DNA from 2 places in the Mesorhizobium sp. M1E.F.Ca.ET.041.01.1.1 genome. Region 1 is predicted to be linked to the other one. Evidence: predicted binding sites of a transcription regulator. Region 1 holds the regulator's gene; the other holds the start of a gene.

Evidence for each region. The regulator HrcA, encoded in region 1, represses chaperone genes, less so after heat shock. The targets are predictions, from matches to a motif close to GTTAGCACTCNCNNNNNGNGAGTGCTAAC.
Region 2: EOA38_RS14910 (co-chaperone GroES) is a predicted target of HrcA. The motif match lies at 4,145-4,173, and genes of this name have one in related genera.

What each region holds. Positions count from the first base shown of each region.
Region 1 is NZ_RZSL01000056.1:1,208-17,709, reverse strand. It holds gene EOA38_RS07640 (TAXI family TRAP transporter solute-binding subunit) at 1-262, opposite strand, end outside; gene EOA38_RS07635 (YciI family protein) at 517-879, shown strand; gene EOA38_RS07630 (DUF6596 domain-containing protein) at 884-2,131, shown strand; gene cysK (cysteine synthase A) at 2,338-3,318, opposite strand; gene EOA38_RS07620 (LysE family translocator) at 3,506-4,123, opposite strand; gene EOA38_RS07610 (sorbosone dehydrogenase family protein) at 4,575-5,915, opposite strand; gene EOA38_RS07605 (hypothetical protein) at 6,019-6,216, opposite strand; gene hrcA (heat-inducible transcriptional repressor HrcA) at 6,254-7,336, opposite strand; gene rph (ribonuclease PH) at 7,471-8,187, shown strand; gene EOA38_RS07585 (VOC family protein) at 8,378-8,788, shown strand; gene rdgB (RdgB/HAM1 family non-canonical purine NTP pyrophosphatase) at 8,788-9,465, shown strand; gene hemW (radical SAM family heme chaperone HemW) at 9,462-10,640, shown strand; gene EOA38_RS39030 (hypothetical protein) at 10,827-11,150, shown strand; gene rsmI (16S rRNA (cytidine(1402)-2'-O)-methyltransferase) at 11,187-12,077, shown strand; gene EOA38_RS07560 (YraN family protein) at 12,138-12,515, shown strand; gene EOA38_RS07555 (undecaprenyl-diphosphate phosphatase) at 12,656-13,462, opposite strand; gene EOA38_RS07550 (glutathione S-transferase family protein) at 13,623-14,315, shown strand; gene queG (tRNA epoxyqueuosine(34) reductase QueG) at 14,296-15,447, shown strand; gene EOA38_RS07540 (SDR family oxidoreductase) at 15,461-16,366, shown strand; gene mepA (penicillin-insensitive murein endopeptidase) at 16,456-16,502, shown strand, end outside.
Region 2 is NZ_RZSL01000152.1:106-6,232, reverse strand. It holds gene metH (methionine synthase) at 55-3,864, shown strand; cobalamin riboswitch at 3,939-4,225, shown strand; gene EOA38_RS14910 (co-chaperone GroES) at 4,224-4,541, shown strand; partial or broken gene groL (chaperonin GroEL) at 4,647-6,127, shown strand, end outside.

The DNA of each region.
Region 1 (16,502 bases):
GCGCGAAGGCGATCTCGCCCTTGCCCTGCTGCAGCAGGTTGAGGTTCTCGACGGAGGCCTTCGTCGCCTGCACCTGGGTGCGGGCGCCTTCGATGCCCTTGCCGTAAATCTCGGACAGCGCGACGCCGAGCGGATAATAGACGCCCGACGTGCCGCCGGTGAGCACGTTGATGAATTCCTGCGCCCCGGCCGACACGGCGCCGAGGCCGAGCGACAGCGCCAACGCGCCGGCGGCAACAAATTTCGTCCTGAAATCGAGCATATGGTTTCCTCCTCCTGAAACGATCGCGCCATGCCGCCTCCCCGGCGCGGACCTGGGAGTTTAGACGGGAGGCGGCAAATGCCAACCCGCAATTGCAGCCATTAGACGAACGGTTGAGTGCTGGCGAAAAGCGCCGGCTTGCGCTCGAATGCTTTGGGGACGAAAGATTTTCGGAGGCGCCTGTCGAAATCGGCCGCGGCCGCACGACATAGGTCGGCTAGCAACGACGCGGCCTGCAAAAACGGGAGAACACCATGCGATACATGCTTTTGATCTACAACGACGAAGCCGCGATGGCGAATGCGCCGCGCGACAAGACCGAGCAGACCTTGGCGGCCTATGGCGCCTATACCGAAGCCTTGAAGAAATCCGGCGCATACCTCGCCGGCGAAAGGCTGCGCCCGACCCAGGCGGCCACTTCGATACGGCTGGCCAACGGCAAGACCAACGTGCTCGACGGCCCCTATGCCGATACCAAGGAGCAGCTTGCCGGCTTCTACATGATCGAGGCGACGGACATCGATACGGCCATGGAATGGGGCGCGCGCTGTCCGGCAGCCAGCACCGGCACGGTCGAGGTGCGGCCGATCTGGGAAATGACCGACTACCTGTCCTAGCAGTATGGACGGTCGCCCGGAGATGGCGCGGGCGGCGGCCGAGGCGGCCGCCCGGCAGAGCTACGGCAAGCTGGTCGCCTGGCTCGCGGCCCGCATGCGCGACGTCGCCGGCGCCGAGGACGCGCTGGCCGACGCATTCGCCGCGGCGCTCGAACGCTGGCCGAAGAGCGGCGTGCCCGAAAAACCGGAAGCCTGGCTGCTCGCAGTGGCGCGCCGGCGCGACGTCGACGCCGTGCGGCGACGGCTGACCGGCGAGGCGGCCCGCGACCACCTGCAGCTTATTGCCGAAGAGGCGGAGGCGCGGATGACGAATGACGAGTTGCCCGACGAGCGGCTCAGGCTGATGTTTGCCTGCGCCCATCCGGCGATCGAGGCCAGCGTACGCGCGCCGCTGATCCTGCAGGCTGTGCTGGGCTTCGACGCCGCCGCAATAGCCTCGGCGTTCCTGGTTGCGCCGGCGACGATGGGCCAGCGGCTGGTGCGCGCCAAGACCCGCATCCGCGAGGCCGGCATTCCTTTCCGCGTGCCGGAGCGGACCGAGCTCGGCGAGCGACTGGATGCCGTGCTGGAGGCGATCTACGCCACCTTCGCCGAAGGCTGGTCGGACCCTGCCGGCACCGAGACCAGACGGCGCAACCTCGCCAGCGAAGGCATCTGGCTCGGCCGGCTGGTCGCGTCATTGATGCCGGAGGAACCGGAAACGCAGGGACTGCTGGCGCTGATGCTTTTCGCCGAGGCGCGGCGCACGGCGCGGCGCAACGCTGATGGCGACTTTGTACCGCTTGCAAAGCAGGACATGGCGCTTTGGGACGAGAAGCTGACCGACGAGGCGGAGCGGCTGCTCAGGCGCGCCGCCGTCAAGGGTGCCATCGGCCGCTACCAATTGGAGGCGGCCGTACAATCGGCGCATACGGCGCGGCGGCTGAGCGGCCATACCGACTGGGCAGCGATCCGCCAGCTTTACGACGCGCTGATGGCCGTGGCCGGTTCGCCGGTGGTGGCGATCAATCGCGCGGTGGCGATCGCGGAGGACGAAGGGGCCCCCGCGGGTCTTGCCGCGCTGGACGAGATCGGCGCCGACAAGCGGCTTGCCGAATACCAGCCCTATTGGGCGGCGCGGGCCGAGCTCTCAGCCAGGCTCGACAAGACTGCCGAGGCCGCAGAAGCCTATGACCGGGCCATCGGCCTGGAGCGCGATCCGGCCCTGCGCCGTTTCCTGCAGGCGGAGCGGGGCAAGCTGGTGCGAAACTGAGGGCGAATCTCCCCCCTTGAGGGGGAGATGGCCGCGAAGCGGCCAGAGGGGGTCCTCTCACCTAGATCGCCGACGTTGTCTGTCGTCGCGGAAAACGCCGGCGCTTCACGCGCGGCGACCCCCTCTGTCGCCTTCGGCGACATCTCCCCCTCAAGGGGGGAGAATTTGGCGCGGCCAAATGAGGCGGCGTACCGCCCCTCGATCGGCTAAGCCCCCAGCCCGTCGAACAGGATCGTCGAAAGATAGCGCTCGGCGAAGGACGGGATGACGACGACGAGGTTCTTGCCCTTGTTCTCGGGCCGCGAGCCGACGACGATCGCCGCCTGGAGTGCCGCGCCCGACGAGATGCCGACCGGCACGCCTTCGAGGCGGGCGACGAGGCGCGCATTGGCAACCGAATCCTCGTTGGAAACCCTGACGATCTCGTCATAGACCGAGGTGTCGAGGATCTTGGGCGCGAAGCCGGCGCCGATGCCTTGAATCTTGTGCGGGCCGGGCTGGCCGCCGGAGAGCACGGGCGAGGCTTCCGGCTCGACCGCCACGACATGCAGCGAAGGCTTGCGCTTCTTCAGCACCTGGCCGACGCCGGTGATGGTGCCGCCGGTGCCGATGCCGGCGACGAAGATATCGACCTCGCCATTGGTGTCGTTCCAGATTTCCTCGGCCGTGGTGCGGCGGTGGATTTCCGGATTGGCAGGGTTCTCGAACTGCTGCGGGATGATGGCGTTGGGCAGCGTGGCGGCGAGCTCGTCGGCCTTGGCGATGGCGCCCTTCATACCTTTCGGCCCTTCGGTGAGCACCAGCTCGGCGCCGAGCAGCGCCAGCATCTTGCGCCGCTCGACCGACATGGTCTCCGGCATGGTGAGGATCAGCTTGTAGCCCTTGGCGGCGGCGGCGAAGGCCAGCGCGATGCCGGTGTTGCCGGAAGTCGGCTCGATCAGCGTGGTCTTGCCGGGCGAAATCTTGCCGGCCGCCTCCAGCGCTTCGATCATGGCGACGCCGATGCGGTCCTTGACCGAGGCGATCGGATTGAAGAATTCGAGCTTGGCCAGGAGGTTAGCGACGATGCCCTTCTCCTTCGCGAATTTATCCAGCCGCACCAGCGGGGTGTCTCCAATCGTCTCGGTGATCGAGTTGAAGATGCGGCCGCGGCCGGGTACGCGCGCGGAGGTGACGGGCTTGTTCATTGGTTTCGCTCCCAAGGCAAAGGCACAGGCAGACAGAATAGGACTTTCAGCCGCGCAAGATAGGCCGGCGGCCGAAAATATCCGAGTGGGGCGGTTGCTCAAAACCACCCCGCGCCGGAAATGCATTTTCCGGATCGGCCCGTTTTCGGAATGCTTTCGCCGAATCGGGACCGGTTGAGGTCTGAGGCTACTGACGCGCCGCGATAGCCGCTGCCGCTCCCATCATGAAGCCGGCGGCGGTGCGGTTCAGAACTTTCAAGGCGCGCGGCGATTTCAGGAACCAGCGCGCCTTGGCGGCCAGCGCCAGATAGGGCACCAGAACCACGAACAGCACGACGACGGTCAGCGCGACAAGGATGCCATAGTCGGCGAGCGTGATGGTCTTCAGGTCGACGATGGTCGGCGTGATGGCGAGATAGAAGATCATCGTCTTCGGGTTGCCGAGCGTCACCGTCAGCCCGGCGATGAAGCTCGACACCAGGCCGCCCTTGCCCTTCCGCGCATCGACGGTTTCCGGCGAAATGCCGCTGGTCCAGAAGCGCCAGGCAAGGAAAGCGAGATAGGCGACGCCCGCCCATTTGATGGCGAGGAAGACCATGCCGAAGGTCTGCGCGACGAAGGCGAGGCCGAGCACGACGGCGGTGAGGTAGGTGAGGTCGCCGAGCATGAGGCCGAACGACATCGCCAGCGAGGAACGGAAGCCGGAGCCGAGCGCGCGGGCGACAAGCGCCGTGACGCCGGGGCCTGGAATGGCGGCGGCGACGCCGAGGGCGGCGCTGTAAGCGAGAAATCCGGTGAGTGTCATGATTGTAGGCCTGGCGTATGGTCCCCAAGGGACCAGTGTGGAGCGCGGCTTCTATCATGATACCGGGTCGAGGGTAATTCCCCTCACGGCGGGATTCGTTGCGCCAGCTCGGCCGGGAGGTTCCCTAGCCTGGGCAATCGCTTCGATTTCGAACTCGCCCGTCACCTTTTTTCCGAGCGCTGGCGCTGCCCCTCACCTGCCTGCCGGCATCCTCTCCCCGTATAGTGACGGGGAGAGGGGCGCTCCCATCGACGATTTCGCCAATCGCCAGCGTCGCAGGAAGGACGCCGTCGTTGCGGCCAGCTGCTTCTCCCCGTCACTATACGGGGAGAAATGCCCGGCAGGGCGATGAGGGGCAGCGCCGACGTCGACAATCAGCGGTCTGAAACGGCGGAAATGAACGGTGAAAATCTCGCAAACGGCAGCCTTCCAAACCCCCTGTGCCAACGAGCTAGCCGCCATAACTGATGCGCCAGATCGTGCCGTTGCCGTCCTCGGTCAGGATCAGCGCGCCGTCCTTCGCCACGGCCACGCCCACCGGCCGGCCCCAGACCGCGTCGTCCGCGATGACGAAGCCGGTGGCGAAATCCTCATACTCGCCGGTCGGCTTGCCGTCCTTGAACTTCAGCCGCACCACCTTGTAGCCGGTGCGGACATTGCGGTTCCATGAGCCGTGCAGGGTGACGAAGGCGTCGCCCTTGTAGTCGGCCGGAAAATCGCCGCCTTCATAGAAAGCGATGTTGAGCGGCGCCGAATGCGCCTGCATCAACACATCGGGCATGGTGACCTTGCCGGCGAGATCGGGGCGCGCGCCCTTGTAGCTCGGGTCTTCATTGTTGCCGATGTAGTACCAGGGCCAGCCATAGAAGGCGCCGTCCTTGACGGTGGTGGCATATTCGAAGGGCACGTTGTCGCCGAGCTCGTCGCGCTCGTTGACGACGCACCAGAGCGCGGCCGTCGCTGGCTGCACGGTCATGCCCGAGCAGTTGCGCAGGCCGGTGGCGACCATCCGGCGGTTCTTGCCGTCGGGATCGAAGGCGAGCACGTCGGCGCGGCCTTCCTCCGCGCCCCAGGTGGCGCCGAGCGGCTGAGACCTCGCCCATTCCTCGACACCGCCTTTCGGGCTGGCGCTCATGTCCTCGGCGATGTTGGAACCCGAGCCGACCGACAGATAGAGCGTCTTGCCGTCGGGTGAGAAGGTAATGTCCCTCGTCCAGTGATGACTGGCCGGGATCTTGGTGACGACGGTTTCCGGCTTGCTTGAGGCTTCGAGATCGCCATCGCGATAGGCAAAGCGCACGACGCTATTGCTGTTGGCGACATAGACCCATTGCGGCTTGTCGCCCGGCGGATAGAAGGCGATGCCATAGGGCCGCGTCAGCCCCTTGGCGAAGACCGCTTTCTCGGCGGGTTTCGCGCTGCCCTCGGCAAGTCGGTAGACGCGGATCTGGTTCGCCCTGCTGTCGGCGACGAAGAGATCGCCGTTCGGCGCCACGCGCACGACACGCGGGCTGTCGATGCCGGACGCGACCAGCTCGGCCGAAAAGCCGGGCGGGAGGATCGGCTTCGCATCCTCCGGGCGATCGGTGAGACCGCCGCCGTTCGACGCGGATTCGGCGACATTTGGCTGCTGGAGATCGTCCGGCTTGATGAGACGCCGCACCCCTGGACGGTCGGCCTTCCAGTCGCCGAAGGCCTTCCGGCCCGTCAGCAAGGGCTGGTCGGCCTGCTGCGCGAAGGCGCCAGAAGCCAGAAGCAGGGCCATGCCTGCAAGACCGGCGATCCGTATCATGCCGTTCTCCGTCATTTGATCAAGCGCAACAGACAGCAGATATCGGGCAGGCGTCCCGAAATAGAAGCGCGGGCACGCGGATTTGACGGGAATTGCCGGCAGATCAGCTTTCCTCGACATCCAGATCGTCGTCGAGCCGCTTTTCCAGCGCGACCAGGTCGGCCGGCAGCGGCAGGCCCATGGCGCGCATCTCCCTGAGCTTCTCGCGCAGCTGCTCCTGCACTTCGTGCTCGTCCTCGGGCTGGTTCACCATCTGCTCGAGCAACAGGCTGATCTGGGCCTTGAACGATTCCAGCGCCATTTCCACCCTCCTTGCGGCGATCCCTGCTTGCGGGCTTCTACCTCAGCATCCGCGAAACCAATTGGGCCGTATAATCGACCATCGGCACGATGCGGGCATAGTTGAGCCGGGTCGGGCCGATGACGCCAAGCGCGCCGACGACGCGCGCGTCCTTGTCGCGATAGGGCGCGACCACGAGCGACGAGCCGGACAGCGAAAACAGCTTGTTCTCCGAGCCGATGAAGATGCGCACGCCAGGGCCTTCCTCGGCAAGGTCGAGAAGCTGCAGCAGCCCGTCCTGCGTCTCCAGATCCTCGAACAGATGGCGCAGCAGTTCGAGGTCGGCCTGGGCGGTGACGTTCTCCAGGAGGTTGGCGCGGCCGCGCACGATGAGACGCGCCGGCAGGCCGCTTTCCGCGCCGGCCCACACCGCAAGGCCCTTCTCGACAAGGTCCTGCGACAGCGTGTCGAGAGCCGCCCTGGTCTCATCCTTGATGCGGGCGACCTCGATGCGAGCCTCGGCCAGCGTGCGGCCGCGTATATGGGCGTTGAGGAAGTTGGAGGCCTCGTGCAGCTGCGAGATGGTGATGCCGGCCGGCAGGTCGACGACCCGGTTCTCGACGTCGCCGTTCTGCGACACCAGGACGGCGAGCGCCTTCGTGGGTTCGAGCTGGATGAACTCGATATGCTTCAGCGCCACCTCGTTCTTGGCGGCGAGCACCAGGCCGGCGCCGCGCGACATGCCGGACAGCATCTGGCTGGCCTCGGTCAGCATATGCTCCAGCGTCGCGCCTGAGCCAGATGCGCGAACCTGCGCCTCGATGGCGCGGCGCTCCTCGTCGGACAGATCACCGAGCTCCATGAAGGCGTCGACGAAGAAGCGCAGACCGGTCTGGGTCGGCAGACGGCCGGCCGAGATGTGCGGCGCATAGATGAGGCCAAGATGCTCGAGGTCGCTCATCACGTTGCGGATGGTGGCCGGCGACAGCGACGAGGGCAGGATGCGCGACAGGCTGCGCGAGCCGACCGGCTCGCCGTCGCGCAGATAGGAATCGACGATCCGCCTGAAGATGTCGCGCGAGCGCATGTCGAGTGACTGAAGCACGGGCGGCTGCGAAGCGGGATCCACTGCCTTGTTCATTCCGGCGAAAAACCTCCAACCGAAAGATATAGACTTAGCGGCTGCGGGTGCAACGGCCCATTTTTCTTTGCGCCATGCGCCGCATGCGTCTACAAGCCGCCGACGAATCCGGGAAAAGAACAGAAAGAGCCTCGATGCGCCCCTCCAAACGCCAAGCCGACGAAATGCGCGCCATCTCCTTCGAGCGCGGCGTGTCCAAGCATGCCGAAGGCTCGTGCCTGGTGAAGTTCGGCGACACGCATGTCTTGTGCACGGCGAGCCTGGAGGAGAAGGTGCCGGCCTGGATGCGCAATTCCGGCAAGGGCTGGGTGACGGCCGAATACGGCATGCTGCCGCGCTCTACCGGCGAGCGCATGCGGCGCGAGGCGTCGACGGGCAAGCAGGGCGGCCGCACGCTGGAGATCCAGCGGCTGATCGGCCGCTCGCTGCGCGCCGTGGTCGACCTGCAGGCGCTGGGCGAACAGCAGATCACCGTCGACTGCGACGTCATCCAGGCCGATGGCGGCACCCGCACGGCCTCGATCACCGGCGGCTGGGTGGCGCTCTACGACTGCCTGCGCTGGATGGAAGCCCGCCAGATGGTCAGCGTCTCCAAGGTGCTGAGAGACCATGTCGCCGCGATTTCCTGCGGCATCCACGACGGCCAGCCGGTCATCGACCTCGACTATCTCGAAGATTCCTCGGCCGGCACCGACGCCAATTTCGTCATGACCGGCAAGGGCGGCATCGTCGAGATCCAGGGCACGGCGGAGGGCGAGCCCTTCTCCGAAGAGCAGTTTGCCGCGCTGATGGCGCTGGCCAAGAAAGGCATTTCGCGGCTGGTGAGCCTGCAGCAGATGGCGGTGGCTTAGGGTTATTGATGAGGTTGGCGATCCTTCGCACCCCCCTCTGGCCTGCCGGCCATCTCCCCCGCAAGGGGGGAGATCGGGCGGCACTTCGGGTTTCGCCAATCTCTGACGTTGCAAGGTGTGCGGCGACAATGAAGCTGCCGATCTCCCCCCTTGAGGGGGAGATGCCCGGCAGGGCAGAGGGGGGCGCCTCGTGACTCCCTCGGCAATCCTGGAATCCGCGCTCTACGTCTCCGATCTCAATGCCGCGGAAGTCTTCTACCGCGACATCATCGGCCTGGAGCCGCTGGGCAAGGTCGAGGGCCGCCACGTCTTCTTCCGCTGCGGCGACGGCGTGTTGCTGCTTTTCAACGCCGAGGCGACCAAGATCCCGCCGGCGCCTGACGCCAGGCTGAGGGTGCCGCCGCATGGCACGGCCGGAGAGGGCCATCTCTGCTTCACGGCGACGGCCGGTGAGATCGTCGAGTGGCGCAGGCATCTGGCGGCGAAGAACATCGCCATCGAAAGCGATTTCGAATGGCCGCAGGGCGGACATTCGATCTACATCCGCGACCCTTCGGGTAATTCGATCGAGTTCGCCGAGCCAAGGATCTGGGGCCTGTGATGCATTCTCTCAACGGACAGAAGATCGTCGTCGCCAGCCATAACGCCGGCAAGCTGCGCGAATTCGCCGATCTGATGGCGCCGTTCGGCTTCGAGGCGAAATCGGCCAAGGAGTATGGCCTGCCGGAACCCGACGAGACCGGCACGACCTTCGAGGAGAATGCCTATATCAAGGCATATGCCGCGGCCAAGGCCACCGGCCTGCCGGCGCTGTCCGACGATTCCGGGCTTTGCGTCGACGCGCTCGACGGCGCGCCGGGAGTCTACACCGCCAACTGGGCCGAGACGCCGGATGGCACACGCGATTTCGGCATGGCCATGCAGCGTACCGAAGTGGCGCTGCAGGAAGTCGGCGCGACCGAGCCGGCGCAGCGCACCGGCCGCTTCGTCGCCGTCATCTGCCTCGCCTTTCCGGACGGCGAAGCCGAGTATTACCGGGGCGAGGCGGAGGGCACGCTGGTCTGGCCGCCGCGCGGCACGCTCGGCTTCGGCTATGACCCGGTGTTCCTGCCCAACGGCTTCGACAAGACTTTCGGCGAGATGAGCGCGGAGCAAAAACACGGCTGGAAGCCCGGCCAGGCGACGGCGCTGTCGCACCGCGCCCGCGCCTTCCAGAAGTTTGCCCAAGCCCGCTTGGATTTGGCGCGCTTGGATCTGGCCAGGCTCGGCTCGGAATGATCGGGATCGGCCAAACCATGCCGCTCGACCGCAGCCCCGGCTTCGGCGTCTACATCCATTGGCCGTTCTGCGCGGCCAAATGCCCTTACTGCGACTTCAACAGCCATGTGCGCCACCAGCCGGTCGACCAGGAGCGGTTTGCACGCGCCTTCGCGACTGAGCTCGCAACGATGCGCGCCCGCACCGGGCCGCGCGAGGTGACCAGCATCTTCCTCGGCGGCGGCACGCCGTCGCTGATGAAGCCGGAGACCGTGGCGGCGGTGCTGGAGGCCGTGGCGAAGAACTGGACCGTGCCGGCCGGCATCGAGGTGACGCTGGAGGCGAACCCGTCCTCGGTCGAGGCCGAGCGCTTCCGCGGCTATCGCGCGGCGGGTGTCAACCGCGTCTCGCTCGGCGTGCAGGCGCTGAACGACAAGGACCTGCGCTTCCTCGGACGGCTGCACAATGTCGAGGAGGCGCTTCACGCCATCGGGCTCGCGCGGGACATATCCCCCCGCCTCTCCTTTGATCTCATCTATGCGCGGCCGGGCCAGACGCCGGAGGCCTGGCGGGCGGAACTCGAAGAAGCGATCGGCCACGCCGCCGACCACCTCTCGCTCTACCAGCTCACCATCGAGGAAGGCACGCCATTCCATGCGCTGCATGCGGCGCGGAAGTTCATCCTTCCCGACAACGATCATGCCGCCGACCTTTACGCGCTGACGCAGGAAGTCACGGCGGCGCATGGGCTGCCGGCCTACGAGATCTCCAACCACGCGCGGCCGGGCGCGGAAAGCCGGCACAACCTGACCTACTGGCGCTACGGCGAATATGTCGGCGTCGGACCAGGGGCGCATGGCCGCTTCGTCGAGAACGGCCGCCGCACCGTGACCATCGCGGAAAAGATGCCGGAAACCTGGGCCAATCTGGTCGAGGCCAGGGGCCATGGCGTGACCGGCGGCGAGGTGCTGACGCGCTCGGAAGAGGCCGACGAGTTCCTGCTGATGGGGCTGAGGCTTGCCGAAGGCATCGACCTCGCGCGCTACGAGACGCTTGCCGGGCGCGGCCTTTCGACCGCGAGGCTTTCGGTGCTGCAGGAGGAGGGGCTGGTGGCGCCGGTCGGCAATGCCCGGCTCCGCGCCACGACCGCCGGCATGATCGTGCTCGATGCCGTGGTGGCGGATCTGGCGCGGTGATCTCGCGCCTTCGTCATTCTCGGGCTTGACCCGAGAATCCATGCCGTGACCTATGCGAAGGGCGCGGCGGAGCAGAATTCTGCACCGTTGGTGGCGCTTCGATGTAACGGCATGGATTCCAGGGTCTGCGCGCGTCGCTTCGCTCCTTGCTTCGCCCTGGAATGACGAGGCGCGAGATCGCGAAGGTTGCTGGTTATCTTAAGCGTCGTGCTTCTGGCGGTGCTTGCCGCGGGTCTTTTCGCCATGCGCTTCGCCGCTGCGGGCGGGCTTCTCTTCGGCCTTGTCGCGGCGAGCCCCTTGCTGGGCGGCGATCGGATGTGGGGGAGTGCCCTCGCGGGCGGTTTTGCTTTCAAGTCGGCTGATGAAAATATCGAAGCGATTGGGCATCGTCCGGTCCTGCCTCCTCCGGGGAATCAGGGATTAAATCGACCGGTGCCGGTTTCGTTCCTCACTGTGGCGAAGGCATGGCGATTTCCTTACCCCGACTTCACGTTTTGCAACCGGCCGTGAGCCATGCCAAACAAGGTGGGGAGAGAGAGGTATCCGGTGACCGGCGACAAACGCAGCTACATGATCGGGCAGGCCGAGATCGCGGCGCGGCCGCTCGCGCCGGCGCTCTATCTGGTGGCGACGCCGATCGGCAATCTGGCCGACATCACGCTGCGCGCGCTGGAGACGCTGGCCGCGGCCGATATCGTCGCCTGCGAGGACACGCGCGTCTCGCGCGTGCTGCTCGAACGCTATGGCATTCGGCGCCGCACCACGGCCTATCACGAGCACAATGCCCAAGAGGCCGGGCCGAAGCTGATCGAGGCCTTGGCGGCCGGGCAGAGCGTGGCGCTGATCTCGGACGCCGGGACGCCTTTGGTCTCCGATCCGGGCTACCGGCTGGTCGGCGAAGCGCTGGAGCGCGGCATCCGCGTCGTGCCGGTGCCGGGGCCTTCGGCGGCACTTGCCGCGCTGACCGCGTCCGGCCTGCCGTCCGATGCCTTCCTGTTCGCCGGTTTCCTGCCTGCGAAAGCCGGTCAGCGGCTGACGAAGCTCGAAAGCTTCAGGCAGGTACCGGCGACGCTGATCTTCTTCGAATCGCCGCGCCGGCTGGCCGAAACGCTTGCCGCGATGGTCGAGGCGCTTGGCGGCGCGCGCAAGGCCGCGATCGGCCGCGAGCTCACCAAGACATTCGAAGAAACGCGGACAGGCACGCTTGCCGAGCTTGCCGATCACTATGCGGCGGCCGACACGCCGAAGGGCGAAATCGTCGTCTGCGTCGGCCCGGCGGAAGCCTCGGCGGACCAGCCGGCCGACATCGACCGGCTGCTGTTGTCTTTGGCCACCGAAATGCCGGCATCCAAGGCGGCGGCCGAAGCGGCGAAGATGACCGGCGGTCAGAAGCAGGCGCTCTACCGGCGGCTGCTGGAACTCAGGGACAGACCATGATCCCGAAAAGTGGGGACCGGTTTTCGGAAAAGATCATGGTCAAACAAAGAGAAGACAACGGTGGCTGAGCGCAGCGTCGGCCATCGGCGAAAAGCCTATCGGCGCGGCCATCGCGGCGAATGGCTGGCGGCGCTGGCGCTGATGCTGAAAGGCTACCGGATTCTTGCCCGCCGCCATCGCACCAAGCTCGGCGAGATCGACCTGATCGCCCGGCGCGGCGACCTCGTGCTGTTCGTCGAGGTCAAGGCGCGCCGAACGTTGATGGAGGCGATGGAAGCGATCGCTCGCGCGTCGGAACGACGCATCGAGGGCGCCGCCGACCTGTGGCTGTCGCGCCAGCCAGATTATGGCCGGCTGTCGGTTCGCTTCGACATGGTGGCCGTGCTGCCCTGGCGCTGGCCGGTGCATGTGGAGAATGCTTTTTATGGGAGGAATTGACGGGCTTTACCCTCCCCCTTGTGGGGAGGGTCGGTGAGCAAGCGACGCGAAGCGTCGGTGGCGAACCGGGGTGGGGGTACGGCGCCGCCCACCCCGATCCGCCTCGCGGATCGACCCTCCCCACAAGGGGGAGGGTAGGCTCATCCCCATACCATCAGCGCCACCAGCCCGACCGCGCCGACCACAAGCCGCCACCAGCCGAACAGCGAGTAGCCCTTGCGCGAGACGAAATCGAGCAGGAAGCGCACGACGATCAGGGCGGCGACGAAGGCCGCGACGAAGCCGACGGCGATGATCGGCAGGTCGGCCGAGGTCAGCACGTTGCGGTTCTTGAACAGATCATAGGCGAAGGCGCCGACCATGGTCGGCATGGCGAGGAAGAAGGAAAACTCCGCCGCAGCGCGTTTCTCCACGCCGAGAAGCAGCGCGCCGACGATGGTCGAGCCGGAGCGCGAGGTGCCGGGGATCAGCGACAGGCACTGGAAGAGGCCGATCTGCAGATAGAGCCTGGTCGGGAAGCGCTCGACGTCGCGATAGACCGGCTTGAGGTTCATGCGGTCGACGGCAAGCAGCACCACGCCGCCGATGATCAGCATGATGCAGATCAGCCGCGGCGATTCGAACAGGAAGGTCTTGATGAAATCATGCGCCAGCGCGCCGATGACCGCCGCCGGCAGGAAGGCGATCAGGATGCCGATGACGAAATGCCGGGTCAGGCGGTCATGCGGCAGGTCGAGCAGCATCTTCCAGAGGCGGTGGAAATAGACGCTCAGGATCGCCAGGATCGCGCCGAGCTGGATCAGGATCTCGAAGGCCTTGCCGGTGGAGTGGAAGCCGAGGAAATGGCCGGCGAGCAGGATGTGGCCGGTCGAGGACACCGGGATGAACTCGGTCAGGCCCTCCAGCAGCCCAAGCAGCAGCGCTTCGACGATGGTCTGGCTTTCCATGGCAACCTCAGGATTTCGGGGATGGCTGAAGACAACGGCTTGCTTGTCACGGCGCGGAAGTCCCCCTATAGGTCGCAACACCGTGACGGCCGCATGACGGGCCGCCAAGACTTACCGGCGCAGGGGGCGATTCGCCAGTGCGCCCTATCATCGCGGAACCATGCTGACGCTTTTCCACCATCCGATGTTCGCCACCTGCCGCTTCGTGCGCCTCGCTTTCGGCGAGTATGGCGAGGAGCTGGCGCTGATCGAGGAGAAGCCCTGGACGCGGCGCAAGGAGTTCCTGGCGCTGAACCCGGCCGGCACGCTGCCGATCCTGCTTGCCGAAGGCGACGTGCCGATCGTCGGCGCCATGGTGATCGCCGAATATCTCGACGAGACGCGCGGGGTGCTCAAGCGCGACAAGCGGCTGTTTGCCGAAGATCCGATGCAGCGCGCCGAAATCCGCCGGCTGACCGACTGGTATCTCGCGAAGGCCGAAAGCGAGGTCACCCGCCATCTGGTGCGCGAACGCGTGCTGAAGCCGGTCATGCCGGAAACGGCGGGCGGCGGCTCGCCCGATTCGGCGGCGATCCGCGCCGCGCGCGCCAACATCCGCCAGCACATGAAATACACCAACTGGCTCGCCGGAACGCGCCATTGGCTCGCCGGCAACAAGGTGACCTATGCCGACCTCGCGGCGGCGGCGACGCTTTCGGTGCTCGACTATCTCGGCGAGATCGACTGGCGCGAGCATGCCGCCGCGCGCGAATGGTATACGCGGGTGAAATCAAGGCCGTCGTTCCGGCCGCTGCTCACCGACCGGGTGCGCGGCCTGTCGCCGGTATCGCATTATGCGGACCTCGACTTCTGACAGACTGCGCGCGCTGATCGACGCGGAGGCGCGCCGCGCCGGCTTCGATGCCGTCGCCGTCACCACGCCGGATGCGATCCCGGAGGCGCCCGCGCGCCTGGCGGAATTCGTCGCCGACGGTTTCCATGGCTCGATGGAGTGGATCGCCGAGACGATCGAGCGCCGGGCCGAGCCCTCGACATTGTGGCCGGACGTGCGTTCGATCGTCGTGCTCGCCATGAACTACGGGCCGGACCGGGATCCACGCGACATCCTCGCAAAACGCGACCGCGGCGCCATCTCGGTCTACGCGCAAAACCGCGACTATCACGACGTGATGAAGGGCCGGCTGAAGGAGATCGCCGGCAAGATCGTCGCGCGTGCCGGCGGCGACGTCAAAGTCTTCGTCGACACGGCCCCGGTCATGGAAAAGCCGCTGGCGGAAGCCGCCGGCCTCGGCTGGCAGGGCAAGCACACCAATCTGGTGAGCCGCGCGCATGGCTCGTGGCTGTTCCTCGGCACCATTTTCACGACGGCCGAGCTTGAACCGAACAAAGCGGAAATCGACCATTGCGGCTCCTGCCGCGCCTGCCTCGACGTCTGCCCGACCGATGCTTTTCCGGCGCCCTACCGGCTCGACGCGCGGCGCTGCATCTCCTACCTCACCATCGAGAACAAGGGGCCGATCCCACTCGAATTCCGCGAGAAGATCGGCAACCGCATCTATGGCTGCGACGACTGCCTCGCCGCCTGCCCCTGGAACAAATTCGCCAGTGTCGCTTCCGAGGCCAAGCTTGCCGCCCGCGCCGACCTGCGCGAGCCGCCACTGTCGGAGCTCCTGCTTCTCGACGATGCGGCGTTCCGCTCCTTTTTCTCCGGTTCGCCGATCAAGCGCATCGGCCGCGACCGTTTTGTCCGCAACGTGCTGATCGCCGCCGGCAATTCGGGTGATGCTTCGCTGACGCCGATCGTACGCGACCTGCTCGACGACGGCTCGCCGCTGGTGCGGGGTGCGGCGGTATGGGCTCTGTCGCGACTGATGCCATCGCGCGATTTTGCCGAGCTCGCCGCATCGGCCTTGCAGACGGAAAACGAGGCGACGGTGCGCGACGAATGGCTTTCGGCGCTGCCGGATCCCGCAAAGGATCATTGAAGGGGGTTCATCGATGGGCGGAAAACGCTTCTTCATCTTCGGCGCCGGCTATTCCGGCAAGGCTTTTGCCCGGGCCAACGAAAACGGCGCGCCGATCCTTGGGACGACGCGCTCGCCGGAAAAATTCGAGGCGCTGCGGCAGGCAGGGATCGAGCCGTTGCGCTTCGGCGGTTCGCTGACGCGGGAGATCGGCGATGCGCTTCGGCAAACCACGCATCTCATTGTCTCGGTCGCGCCGGACGAAGTGGGAGATCCGGCGCTCAACGCCGCCGGCGAGACGATCCGGGCGAGCATGCCGGCATTGGAATGGATCGGCTATCTTTCGACCGTCGGCGTCTATGGCGACCATGGCGGCGCCTGGGTGGACGAAACGGCCGAATGCAGGCCCGTTTCAAACCGCTCGGTGATGCGGGTGGCCGCCGAACGGGAATGGCTGGCTCTTGGCCGGGAAATCGAAAAACCGGTGGCGATCCTGCGGCTGTCCGGCATCTATGGCCCGGGCCGCAACGCGCTGGCCAATCTCGAGGACGGCACCGCAAGGCGGCTGGTCAAGAAGGATCAGGTGTTCAACCGCATCCATTGCGACGACATCGCCGGCGCGCTTTGGCATCTGGCTGAAAAGAATCTCGGCGGCATTTTCAACGTCACCGACGACGAGCCGGCGCCGCCGCAGGACGTCGTCGCCTATGCCGCCCGATTGATGGGCGTGGAGGCGCCGCCGGAAATTCCGTTCGAGACCGCCCAACTTTCGCCCATGGCGCGTTCTTTCTATGGCGAGAACAAGCGCGTCGCCAACAACGCGATCAAGGCGGCCGGCTATCGCTTCCGCTTCCCGAACTATCGGGCGGCGCTGGAGCGGATGTGGGCCGACGGCAACTGGCGGGACGGGGAACCGCGCAGCCCGATGAAACGCTCGTGATCGAAGCGAAGCGCATGGCATGATATGATTCGCGCCTGAAGCATGTCGCCGAGGATTGCGTCGCGCCACTGGAGAGGGGACCCGACCTGATGACGTTGCGATCGCTGCCTGACAGGAAGCCGTTCCTGACCGCCGC
Region 2 (6,127 bases), on a different contig from region 1:
CATAAAGATGTCTTTATGTGACTACTGGCTGAACAGTCGTTACAAGGACAAAGAATGTCGCAAAGTCCGTTCTCACTGGACGATCTGTTTGGTCCGGCCGGCGAGAAGCGAGACGGGTCGGAAATCCTGGCTACGCTTCAAGCTACTGCGCGCGAACGCATCCTGATCCTTGACGGTGCCATGGGCACCCAGATCCAGGGTCTTGGTTTCGACGAGGACCATTTCCGCGGCGACAGGTTCGTCGGTTGCGCCTGTCACCAGAAGGGCAACAACGATCTTTTGATCCTGAGCCAGCCCAAGGCGATCGAGGACATTCATTATCAGTACGCTATTGCCGGCGCGGACATCATCGAGACCAACACCTTCTCATCAACCTCCATAGCGCAGGCCGATTACGGCATGGAGAATGCCGTCTACGACCTCAATCGCGACGGCGCTCGGCTTGTCCGCCGTGCTTTGATCCGGGCACAACAGGAAGACGGCAAGCGGCGGTTTGTCGCCGGCGCTCTCGGGCCGACCAACCGCACCGCCTCGATGTCGCCGGATGTCAACAATCCCGGTTACCGCGCCGTGACTTTCGACAAATTGCGCTATGCCTATGGCGAGCAGCTGCGCGGGCTGCTCGATGGCGGCGCCGACATCATCCTGATCGAGACCATCTTCGACACGCTGAACGCCAAGGCGGCGATCTTCGCCTGCAACGAGATCTTTGTCGAAAAGGGCATTCATCTGCCGGTCATGATCTCCGGCACGATCACCGACCTGTCCGGCCGCACGCTCTCCGGCCAGACGCCGACGGCGCTCTGGCATTCGGTCCGTCACGCCAGCCCGTTCACGATCGGCCTCAATTGCGCGCTCGGCGCCAACGCCATGCGCGCGCATCTGGATGAGCTTTCGGGCGTAGCCGGCACCTTTGTCTGCGCCTATCCGAATGCCGGCCTGCCTAATGAATTCGGCCGGTATGACGAGAGCCCGGAATTCATGGCTGAACAGATCGAGGGTTTTGCGCGCGACGGATTGGTCAATGTCGTCGGCGGCTGCTGCGGCTCGACGCCGGACCATATCCGCGCCATCGCGGCGGCGGTGAAGAAATATCCGCCGCGCGCCATCCCGAAGATCGAGCCGAAGATGCGCCTGTCGGGCCTCGAGCCGTTCACGCTGACCGACGAGATTCCGTTCGTCAATGTCGGCGAGCGCACCAATGTCACGGGCTCCGCCAGGTTCAGGAAGCTGATCACGGCGGGCGACTATGTCGCCGCGCTCGATGTCGCGCGCGACCAGGTCGCCAACGGCGCCCAGATCATCGACATCAACATGGACGAGGGCCTGATCGATTCGAAGAAGGCGATGGTCGAATATCTCAACCTGATCGCGGCCGAGCCGGACATTGCCCGCGTTCCCGTGATGATCGACAGTTCCAAGTGGGAAGTCATCGAGGCCGGCCTGAAATGCGTCCAGGGCAAGCCGCTGGTCAACTCCATCTCCATGAAGGAAGGCGAGAAAGCGTTCCTGCATCATGCCAGGCTGGTGCGCGCCTATGGCGCTGCGGTGGTCGTCATGGCCTTCGACGAGGACGGCCAGGCCGACACCAGGGCGCGCAAGGTCGAGATCTGCACCCGCGCCTACAAGCTCCTGACTGAACAGGCAGGCTTCCCGTCCGAGGATATCGTCTTCGATCCGAACGTGTTCGCCATCGCCACCGGCATCGATGAACACAACAATTACGGTGTCGATTTCATCGACGCTGCGCGCGAGATCACCGCGACGCTTCCTCATGTCCATATTTCGGGCGGCGTGTCGAACCTCTCCTTTTCGTTCCGCGGCAACGAACCGGTGCGCGAGGCCATGCATGCCGTGTTCCTCTACCACGCCATCCAGGCGGGCATGGACATGGGCATCGTCAATGCCGGGCAGCTTGCCGTCTACGACACCATCGACCCGGAACTGCGCGAAGCCTGCGAGGATGTTGTCAACAACCGTGAGCCAAAGGGCGGCGGCACGGCGACCGAGCGCATGCTGGAACTCGCCGGACGCTTCAAGGGCACGGCGGGCAAGGAGGCGCAGGAACGCGTTCTCGCCTGGCGCGACTGGCCGGTCGAGCAGCGCATTTCGCACGCGCTGGTCAATGGCATCACCGAATTCATCGACGCGGACACGGACGACGCGCGGCGCGCCGCCGAGCGGCCGCTGCATGTCATCGAAGGCCCGCTGATGGCGGGCATGAATGTCGTCGGCGACCTGTTCGGCGCCGGCAAGATGTTCCTGCCGCAAGTGGTGAAGTCGGCCCGCGTGATGAAGCAGGCGGTGGCCGGCCTGCTGCCGCACATGGAGGCGGAGAAGCTGGCGAACGCCGCCAGCGGGATCGACAATGGCGAGCGCCAGACCGCCGGCAAGATCCTGATGGCGACGGTAAAGGGCGATGTCCACGACATCGGCAAGAACATCGTCGGCGTAGTCCTTGCCTGCAACAATTATGAGATCATCGATCTTGGCGTCATGGTGCCTGCGGCGAAGATCCTGCAGACGGCGCGTGAGCTAAAGGTCGACGTCATCGGCCTGTCCGGCCTGATCACGCCCTCGCTCGACGAGATGGCGCATATGGCGGCCGAGATGGAACGTGAAGGCTTCGACATTCCGCTGCTGATCGGCGGTGCGACGACCAGCCGCGTGCATACGGCGGTCAAGATCCATCCGCGCTATGCGAAAGGCCAGACGGTGTATGTCGCCGACGCCAGCCGCGCCGTCGGCGTGGTGTCGGCACTGCTGTCGAACGAGGCCAAGGCCGGCTATGTCGAGAACGTTCGCGCGGAGTACAAGAAGGTTGCCGACGCGCATGCGCGCAGCGAAGCCGACAAGCAGCGGCTGCCGCTCGCCAGGGCGCGGGCCAATGCCCACAAGGTCGACTGGACGGGCTACGAGCCGCCAAAACCGTCCTTCCTTGGCCTAAAGGTCTTCGAAGGCTGGGATCTGGCCGAGCTTGCCCGCTATATCGACTGGACGCCATTCTTCCAAACCTGGGAGTTGAAGGGCCGCTATCCCAAAATCCTCGACGACGAGGACCAGGGGCCGGCGGCACGCCAGCTCTTCGAGGACGCCCAGGCGATGCTGGCGAAGATCATCGCGGAAAAATGGTTTGCGCCCAAGGGCGTGATCGGCTTCTGGCCGGCCAATACCGCCGGCGACGATATCAGACTGTTCACGGATGAGGCCCGCTCGCACGAACTGGCGACATTCTTCACGCTGCGCCAGCAGCTGGCCAAGCGCGACGGCAAGGCCAATGTCGCATTGTCGGATTTCGTGGCGCCTGTGGACAGCGGCAAGGCCGACTATGTGGGCGGCTTCATAGTCACCGCGGGCATCGAGGAAGTGGCGATCGCCGAGCGCTTCGTGCGGGCCAACGACGACTATTCCTCGATCATGGTCAAGGCGCTGGCCGACCGTTTCGCCGAAGCCTTCGCAGAGCGCATGCACGAGAAGGTGCGCAAGGAGTTCTGGGGTTACGCGCCCGATGAGAACCTGGCCCCGGACGACCTGATCGGCGAACCCTATCGCGGCATCCGCCCGGCACCTGGCTATCCGGCGCAACCCGACCATACGGAAAAGGCGACGCTGTTTCGTCTGCTCGACGGCGAACGCAATGCGGCCGTCAGCCTGACCGAAAGCTTCGCCATGTGGCCCGGCTCCTCCGTCTCCGGCATCTACCTGTCGCATCCCGAAAGCTATTATTTCGGCGTCGCTAAGGTCGAGCGCGATCAGGTCGAGGACTATGCGCGGCGCAAGGCCATGCCGCTGGCGGAGGTCGAGCGCTGGCTTGGGCCGATCCTCAACTATGTGCCGGCGCGCTACGCCGAAGCGGCGGAGTAAGTCCCTATTACCGCCAGTCGTCCTTGCCCCTGACCGATCTCGCATTCCTGTGGACCGGTTTGGGCGATCGATGATTTGATCAGGGTGCTTAAGGTGCACGTTCGTCTCGCGGATGGGATAATTGGGAAGTCGGTGCCGGCGCTGCCCCCGCTACGGCAGCGGCGCTTTTCGTCTCCACAAGGACCACTGGGCCAAGGCCTGGGAAGCTGCCGAGATGGCGGAACTGTTTTTGATTACCCCTATCTCGATTTCCACTATTTTGGGGCGCTCGAGAATTAAGTTTGGCACTTCTATCTAACGAGTGCCAACCGGGCTATATATGGGCGTGGCCGCTATGCCGGCCTCAGAAAGAAGCTTCCATGAAATTCCGGCCACTCCAAGACCGCGTCGTCATCAGGCGCGCGGAAAGTGACACCAAATCCAAGGGCCGCATCATTGTTCCCGACAATGCCAAGGAAAAGCCGCAGGAAGGCGAAGTCATCGCCGTCGGCCAGGGCGCACGCGACGAAGACGGCGCGCTGGTCGCGCTCAAGGCCAAGGCGAGCCACCTGATCCTGTTCGGCAAATACTCGGGCACCGAGGTCAAGATCGACGGCGATGACCTTCTGATCATGAAGAAAGCCGACATCATGGGCATCATCTTCAACAAGACCGTGGCTGCCAAGAGGGCCGCCTGACGTGCGCGCCGCGCGTATTCACCGGACGCGCATAGGACGCTCCCGATTCTGAGTCTCCGGGCGACGCCGTCGGCGTCTTGCCGTCCCAACCGAACTGGAAAAATCATGCCCCCCAAGGAAATCAAATTCTCCACCGATGCCCGCGACCGCATGCTGCGCGGCGTCGAGCTTCTCAACAACGCCGTCAAGGTGACACTAGGCCCCAAGGGCCGCAATGTCGTCATCGACAAGGCCTATGGCGCGCCACGCATCACCAAGGACGGCGTCGCCGTCGCCAAGGAAATCGAGCTTGCCGACAAGTTCGAGAACATGGGCGCGCAAATGGTGCGCGAAGTGGCCTCGAAGACCAACGACCTTGCCGGTGACGGCACAACCACCGCCACGGTGCTGGCCGCATCGATCCTGCGCGAAGGCGCCAAGCTCGTCGCCGCCGGCATGAACCCGATGGACCTGAAGCGTGGCATCGACCAGGCCGTTGCCGCGGTGGTCAAGGAAGTCCAGGCGCGGTCCAAGAAGGTCAAATCGGCCGGTGAGATCGCGCAGGTCGGCACCATCGCCGCCAATGGCGATGCCACCGTCGGCGACATGATCGCCAAGGCGATGGACAAGGTCGGCAACGACGGCGTCATCACCGTCGAGGAAGCAAAGACCGCCGAGACCGAACTCGACGTCGTCGAAGGCATGCAGTTCGACCGCGGCTATCTCTCGCCCTATTTCGTCACCAATGCCGAGAAGATGCGCGCCGAGCTGGAGGACGCCTACGTCCTCATCCATGAAAAGAAGCTCGGCAATCTGCAAACGCTGCTGCCGATCCTCGAAGCCGTGGTGCAAAGTGGCAAGCCATTGTTGATCATCGCCGAGGATGTCGAGGGCGAGGCGCTGGCGACGCTCGTCGTCAACAAGCTGCGCGGCGGCCTCAAGGTCGCGGCCGTCAAGGCGCCTGGCTTCGGCGATCGCCGCAAGGCGATGCTGGAAGACATCGCCGTGCTCACCGCCGGCCAGATGATTTCCGAGGATCTCGGCATCAAACTGGAGAACATTGCCATTGACATGCTCGGCCGCGCCAAGCGCGTGCTGATCGAGAAGGACACGACCACGATCATAGACGGCGCCGGCAACAAGGCGACCATTCAGGCGCGCATACAGCAGATCAAAAGTCAGATCGAGGAAACCACTTCCGACTACGACAAGGAAAAGCTGCAGGAGCGACTGGCGAAGCTCGCCGGCGGCGTTGCGGTCATTCGCGTCGGCGGCGCCACCGAGTCCGAAGTCAAGGAAAAGAAGGATCGCATCGACGACGCGCTGAATGCTACGCGTGCCGCTGTGGAAGAAGGCATCGTTGCAGGCGGTGGCGTGGCGCTCTTGCGCGCCAGATCGGCGCTTGCCGGCTTGAATGGCGCCAATGCCGATGTGACGGCGGGTATCTCGATCGTGCTGAGGGCGCTTGAGGCGCCGGTCCGCCAGATCGCAGAAAATGCAGGCGTCGAAGGTTCGATCGTCGTCGGCAAGCTCTCCAAGGGCAAGGACTACAATCAGGGCTTCGACGCCCAGAACGAGATTTATGTCGATATGATCAAGGCTGGCAT